Regions from separate parts of the Collinsella sp. CLA-ER-H9 genome, predicted to be linked through region 1. Evidence: riboswitches for the same ligand, from Rfam matches in the RefSeq annotation. Region 1 holds a riboswitch; the other holds the start of a gene.
The links. A riboswitch is a leader RNA that binds a small molecule or an ion and turns the genes downstream of it on or off. The one in region 1 is predicted to bind thiamine pyrophosphate.
Positions count from the first base shown of each region.

Region 2: it holds a riboswitch for thiamine pyrophosphate, as region 1 does, so the genes downstream of both, thiC (phosphomethylpyrimidine synthase ThiC) here and thiM (hydroxyethylthiazole kinase) in region 1, are expected to answer to the same signal.

Region 1 covers NZ_JBBNLV010000003.1:87,597-91,003, reverse strand. The annotation lists gene AAAX73_RS03335 (thiamine phosphate synthase) at 1-613, opposite strand, end outside; gene AAAX73_RS03330 (thiamine-binding protein) at 610-951, opposite strand; gene thiM (hydroxyethylthiazole kinase) at 955-1,794, opposite strand; TPP riboswitch at 1,846-1,956, opposite strand; gene AAAX73_RS03320 (HAD family hydrolase) at 2,050-2,958, shown strand; gene AAAX73_RS03315 (LysR family transcriptional regulator) at 2,968-3,407, shown strand, end outside.
Region 2 covers NZ_JBBNLV010000010.1:42,140-45,546, forward strand. The annotation lists gene thiD (bifunctional hydroxymethylpyrimidine kinase/phosphomethylpyrimidine kinase) at 1-569, opposite strand, end outside; gene thiC (phosphomethylpyrimidine synthase ThiC) at 748-2,082, opposite strand; TPP riboswitch at 2,075-2,190, opposite strand; gene AAAX73_RS07060 (hypothetical protein) at 2,254-2,775, shown strand; gene AAAX73_RS07065 (YaaA family protein) at 2,816-3,407, opposite strand, start outside.

The DNA of each region.
Region 1 (3,407 bases):
AGCCATCGACGCCGGTTGCCTTAAGCTGCGGCAAGTCGGCCGTCTTGACGCCGCCGCCCACCACGATGGGCACGGGGCTTGCCGCGTGGAGTGCGGCCAAGTCCTCAAAGCTCTTGGTGATGATAGAGCCGTCGGCCGCGCGTCCGCAGTCGCGCTTGGTCTCGGTCTCGTGGAGCGGGCCGATGCCCAGGTAGTCGACCAGGCTCATGTCGGCGGTCTTGACGTACTCGAGCATCTCCTCGCAACGGGCCGAAAGGCCCACAATGGCATCGGGGCCCAAAAGTTTGCGGCAGACCTCGACGGGAATATCGCTCTGGCCAACGTGCACGCCGTCGACAGCGATGCCCTGCTCGCGCGCGGCGAGTACGCAGTCCAGGCGGTCGTCGATCAGCAGGGCGACCTGACCGGTCTTGCCGGCCTGTGCGATTGCCTGCGCGGCGTCGCCCGTCAGCGCGATGATCTCGCGGGCACTTGCCACCTTGGAGCGCACCTGGATGCAGGTAAAGCCTGCGTCGAGCGCCTGGGCCACCACATCGCCCACGGGACGCCCGAGCGTGTTTTCGGGGCCGAGTACCAGATAGGCCGAGATATCAAGGTTGTCGCGGATGCTCATCGTGCTTCCTCCTGCTTTTTGATCTGTGCTTCCATGCGCTCGAGCTTGCCGGTCATGGTGTCGGTAAATCCGGGTCGAATATCGGCTTTGAGCACGACTTCGGTGCGGATGCCCTTGCTCGCCAACACAAAGGTTGCGTCGCGCACGACCTGCATGACCTCGTCCCAGTCGCCCTCGATCTCGGTGAACATCGAGGTGGTGCGGTTGGGAAGGCCACTCTCGCGAATGACGCGCACGACCTCGGCGACCTCGGCGGACAGCTCGTCGCCGGTGCCGCATGGGGCGATGGCCACGGCGACGAGCGTGTTCATGCCGGCATTGGTTGCAGGCTCGGACATGGCTTATGCCTCCTCGAGCTCGAGCTGGTTGTTGGCGATGTCTTGGGCGGTCGCGCGGTAGAGCTCGTCGATAAAGGCGACCTTAAAGCTTGCCGGGGCGTCGGCGACGGCGGCGGCACGCGTGCCGGCAACGTTGTAGACGGCGGTGCCGCAGATGGCTGCCGTAAACGGGTCGGCGGCGCAGGCGTACACGGCCAGCACGCCGCCCTGCGAGCAGCCGCAGCCGGTGATCTTGGACATGAGCGGGCTGCCGCCGTGGGACTTGGCCACGGTCGTGCCGTCGGTGATCAGGTCGACCTCGCCCGAGACTACCACGGCGCCACCGGTGTAGCGGGCGAGCGCCACGGCGGCGCCGCGAGCGGCGTCGACCGTGTCGGTGGTATCGACGCCACGTACGCGGCTCAGGTCGGCCGTCTCGCCCTCAAGGCCCCACAGGCCGGCGAGCGCGATAATCTCGGAGGCGTTTCCGCGTACGATGGCGGGCTTGTACTGCTTGAGTTCGCTTACCAGTTGGGTGCGCAGACTGCCGATGCCCAGGCCCACCGGGTCGAGCACCCAGGGCTTGCCGGCATCGTGTGCCGCCTTGGCCGCGCGGGGAATCGTCTGCTCGTAGATGGGGAAGAGCGTTCCCATGTTCAGATAGATGGCACCGCCGCCGGCAACAAGTGCCTCGCCCTCGTCGGGCAGATAGACCATAGCGGCCGAACCGCCCACGGCGAGCTGTGCGTTGGCGACAAAGTCAATCGTCACCGTGTTGGTGATGGAGCCTGCCATCGGGTTGGTGGCGCGAATCTCGTCCACGGCCTTGACCACTTGTTGCTTAAGCTGTTCCGAATCGATCACTGCACATGCCTCCTTGGCATAGAAAAGGGGCGCTGTGCATAGACAGCGCCCCTCAAAAGGCGGCATGCTCCCTACGCCAGCATTAACTGACAGGTTCAAAGGATTGGGCCCCATGCCCTCTCAGCCTTGTGGTTTGCACCGCCGGCACTCCCGCATCGAATCTGTTGTTCCCTATACTAGCGCACCTGCCAAAAAGGGACAGGTTTATTTTGGCAGGTCGTTACAATAGGTAGGACCGATACGAATGGGGGCCTTATGATCAAACTTGTGCTGACCGATATGGACGATACGCTGATTCCAGCCGGGCATGACGGTGCCAGTGACTACGCCATCGAGGGCATTCATGCCATGCAGGCGGCGGGTCTGCACTTTGGCCCGGTTTCGGGTCGCCAGCCGTCCGCGATGGGCTGGATGTTCAAAAATCGTTCCGAGTGCTTTTCGACCGGTGCGTTCTGCAACGGTCAGGTCATGTTTGTCGACGGTCAGGCGGTCGCTTCGCGCGCGACCGACAACGATGCCCTGATGCGTCTTGCCGCCTATCTGGAAGAGGAAACCGACGATACCTATCTGAAGGTCTACAGCTTAGGCGATGACTTTTGGGATAACGATGCCTATTGCGTGACGAGCGATTCCGAGCGCGTACGCCGCGCCATGGAGTCGGGCGGCAATGCGTGGCTTAAAGGCGAAGAGGCCCCGTGCCGTCCCGTCGTCGATGACGCGCCGGTGTTCAAGGCGAATATCTGGAGTGCCCGTTCGCGTGAGGAGCTTGCGGAGCTACGCGAGCGCGTCGCCGCCGAGGTGCCGGAGCTCTCGCTTGTGTTTCCCAACAACCGTGTGCGCCTGTTCGACATCCTTCCGGCTGGTTGGGACAAGGGCCGCGCTGCACTGGAGTTGGCGCGCGCTTTGGGCCTGACGCCCGACGAGGTGGCCGTATTTGGCGATTCTGATAACGATCTGCCCATGATCGATGCCGTTTCCAATTCCGTTGCCGTCGCCAATGCCAACGAGGCCGTTACGGCTGCCGCGCGCTGGCATATCGGAGCCGCGGCAGACGATGCGGTTGCTGGGGCTCTGCATCAGATTGCCGCCTGCGCCGCGACGGGGGAGATGCCGTCGTTTATGCGTCAGATGGATGCGACGGGTTTCGACGTCACGAACGTCTAGGGGGGCGCTATGAAGCTTCAGCAGCTCAGATATGTCGTCAAAGTTGCCGAATGCGGTAGCATCACCGAGGCCTCGCGCCGACTCTTTGTGTCGCAGCCTTCGATTACCGCGTCGATTCGCGATCTCGAAAACGAGATGGGTGTGCATATCTTTGAGCGCACCAACAAGGGTGTCATTGTGTCCGAGGAGGGCGAGACCTTCTTGGGCTACGCGCGCCAGGTGCTCGACCAGGCTGACCTGCTCGAGGGCAAGTACAAGGGCGCATCCGAGCAGGTGCCGCACTTTAGTGTGAGCTGCCAGCACTATTCCTTTGCCGTCAACGCGTTTGTCGATGTGATCCGCGAGTTCGATGCCGCGCGCTATGACTTTACCCTGCGCGAGGAGCAGACCCACGAGATTATCGAGGACGTCGCGCACATGAAAAGCGAGTTGGGCATCCTGTACCTATC
Region 2 (3,407 bases), on a different contig from region 1:
AGCACATCGTTGGCTTCGTTGACAAAATGCCCGCCCTTAACGAGGGACGCGCAGCCAAAGCGGCGGGTGAGGAGCATGGCGGCATTTTGCTGCGTGCGCTCGGAATCGACCTCGTAATCGAGCAGTGCCATGGCCTCGGGAATATTGGGCGTGATGACGGTCGCCAGTGGGAACAGGCGACGGGTAAGCGCTTCGGCGGCGTCCTCTGCGATCAGGCGAGCGCCCGAGGTGGCGACCATGACGGGGTCGACGACGATATTTTGTGCGTCCCAGGCACTCAGGCGGTCGGCGATAACCTCGATAATCTCGGCAGAGGAGACCATGCCGATCTTGACGGCGCTGGGTCGAATATCGTCAAAAACGGCATCGATCTGCGCCGCGACAATGTCCGGGGAGATATTCTGCACGGTGGTGACGCCGAGCGTGTTTTGTGCGGTGATGGCTGTGATGGCCGTCTCGGCATACAGGCGGTGCGCCGTGATGGTCTTGATGTCGGCCTGAATGCCGGCACCACCGCTGGAATCGGATCCTGCGATGGATAGAACGGCGGGTACCTTACTGCGATCCATGTTCGCTCCCTTGTTCGGTCGGATTCAAATGGGTCTTTAAGCCTGCATTATAAAGTTGCCCGGGCCGGCTGTATGCCGATCCCGGGCGGGCGGTGCAATCTTTACGTAAATGTAAGAAAATGTTCACATGTCAACAATTGACGAACACCTTGTGGCCGTTTGTGGCTCCGGTGACGAGTTAGTCCTCCATGCCGAGGTCGATCGTCGTGCCTTCGAACACCTTGTTAACGGTGCGGACGGCGCACATCTTGCCACACATGGTGCAAGTGCCCTCGGTGGCGGCGGGGGACTCCTCGTAGCGCTTCTTGCCCGTAACCGGGTCGAGCGCGCACTTCCACATGGCGTCCCAGTCGAGCTTGCGGCGTGCCTGGCCCATCTTGTCGTCCATGTCGCGGGCGTGGGGCACCTTCTTGGCGATATCGGCGGCGTGTGCGGCGATCTTGGTGGCCATGAGTCCATCGAGCACGTCTTGGGCGTTGGGGAGGCACAGGTGCTCGGCCGGCGTCACGTAGCACAGGAAGTCGGCGCCGGAGCTGGCGGAGATGGCACCACCGATGGCGGCGGTGATGTGGTCATAGCCCACGCCGATATCGGTCACCAGCGGCCCGAGCACATAGAACGGGGCGTTGTGGCACAGACGCTTCTGCAGCTTCATGTTGGCGGCGATCTCGTCGAGTGCCATGTGACCCGGGCCCTCGACCATGACCTGGACGCCAGCGGCCCAGGCACGCTTGCACAGCTTGCCCAGCTCGATCATCTCGGCGGTCTCGGTGGCATCGTTGGAGTCGTAGAGGCAGCCCGGGCGGCAGGAGTCGCCGAGCGAGATCGTCACGTCGTACTCGTGGCAGATCTCGAGCACCTCGTCGTAGAACTCGTAGAAGGGGTTCTCGTTACCGGTGACTTCCATCCAGCCAAACAGCAGCGAGCCGCCGCGACTGACGATGTTCATGAGGCGGCCGGTCTCCTTAAAGGTTTTGATGACCGACTTGTTGATGCCGCAGTGGATGGTCATAAAGTCCACGCCGTCCTCGGCATGAGCGCGCACGACCTCGAGCAGATCGTCCTTGGTGAGCTTGACCAGCGGCTTTTCCATGTAGCCGATGGCGTCATACATGGGGACGGTGCCCACCATAAGCGGCGTCTCGTCGATGAGCTGCTGGCGGAACTGGTGCGTCTTGCCCGAGTTGGAGAGGTCCATGATGGCGTCGGCGCCAAAGTCCTCGGCGATCTTGACCTTCTTCCACTCCTCGGCGGCATCGGCCTTGTCGCCCGAGATGCCCAGGTTGACGTTGACCTTGGTGGACAGGCCCTCGCCGACACCAAAGGCGCGCATGCCCTTTTTGATATGCACGATGTTGGCGGGAATGGCGATGCGGCCGTCTGCCACGCGCTCGCGGATGTACTCGGGGTCGCGATGCTCGCGCTCGGCAACCTCCTTCATCTGCGGCGTGATCTGCCCGGCGCGGGCGAAGTCGATTTGCGTGACGAGCTTGGGCTCGGTCTGTGTGCTCATTGGCACGGCTCCCTTCGTTGGCATTACCCATATCAGGTTTGCGGGTCAGGGCGGGCGCGCCCAGTCTCAGCCTGCCGTCTTGTCCTGCAAGCTCCCCGTTTATGTGGTGGGCTCAAGTATAGCCTGAATGGGTACGATTGACGCGATGAGCATGCCCGTGGGGAGGCGAACATGGAAGACAAACATCTATATCGAGAGACGCAATGGGATGTATCGGCCGAGGAGAGCCGTGCCCATTATGGACTGGTCGCAATTGGTTTTGCGATCCTTGTCGTGATGGTGATTGCCTTTTGTATTTGGACGTTTGGCGGTCGCGGCGGCGCTGCCTGGGAGTTTGAGGCCGATGATAGCCTACCGATTATGGCGGTGAGGAGTACTGGCGGTAATGCCAATACGCTCGCCATTCCGGGCGATTATTGGTACCCGCGCGATGAGTTTGTGCAGTTGCAGTTGAGCGGTGGGTCCATTCCTGGTGAGGAAATCGAACGCGTGACGTATGATGCGACGCTCAAAACACTGACGGTGAAGCTCAAAGATCAAGGAGATGTGCCCACGACCATGGATATCGCCCTGACGGAATGGCGTCTTGAGCCTCCGTCGGGCGTCAAGGTGTCCGAGGTGGAGCATGTCAAGATTACCTATCAGGACGGTTCGACAAATGAAATTGCCAAAGCCGACGGCTTGGCGGAATAGACGCCGTGCCTAGGCAGCACATTCAAAAGTAGCGGTGGTTCTACAAGGTCTGTTCGTTCAGGAAGACCAAAGTGTTTTTATTTGAAAGCTCGGGAAGGTGACGATAGCCAACGTCGAACGCGGTGAGCCCGCTTACATCCTCGAGCTTGTTTTCTGCCATCCAGCGCACCATGGAGCCGCGTGCCTTTTTGCTGGCGGTCGATCGCTGGATGGGCTTGCCGTTGCGGACACCTTCGCCAAAGAGACAAGTGACGGTTGTGGCGTCGCCTGCGAGATGGGGTAGAACGGCCTTGGCGTACTCCACGCTGGCAAGGTTGACGACCGTGGTGTTGGAGTCGGTCGGCGCAATGGCGCATGCAAGTTTGTCGCCCCAAAACGCATAGAGGTCTCGGGCATCGTCGACGGAGAGCTTCGCTCCCATTTCGAGCCGATAGGGCGACACGCCGTGGAAGGGGCGCACGCATCCATAGAGTCCCGAGAGGATCCAGAGATGGCTTTGCAGCCAGTCGAGCTGTGCGGCATCCATGACCTCGGGCGCCATGCTTTGGTATTGGATGCCGTGGTAGGACATGACGGCAGGGGAGAGGTGACGGGCGAGTGCGGGATTGTCGAGATCGCCGTTTTTCAGGATG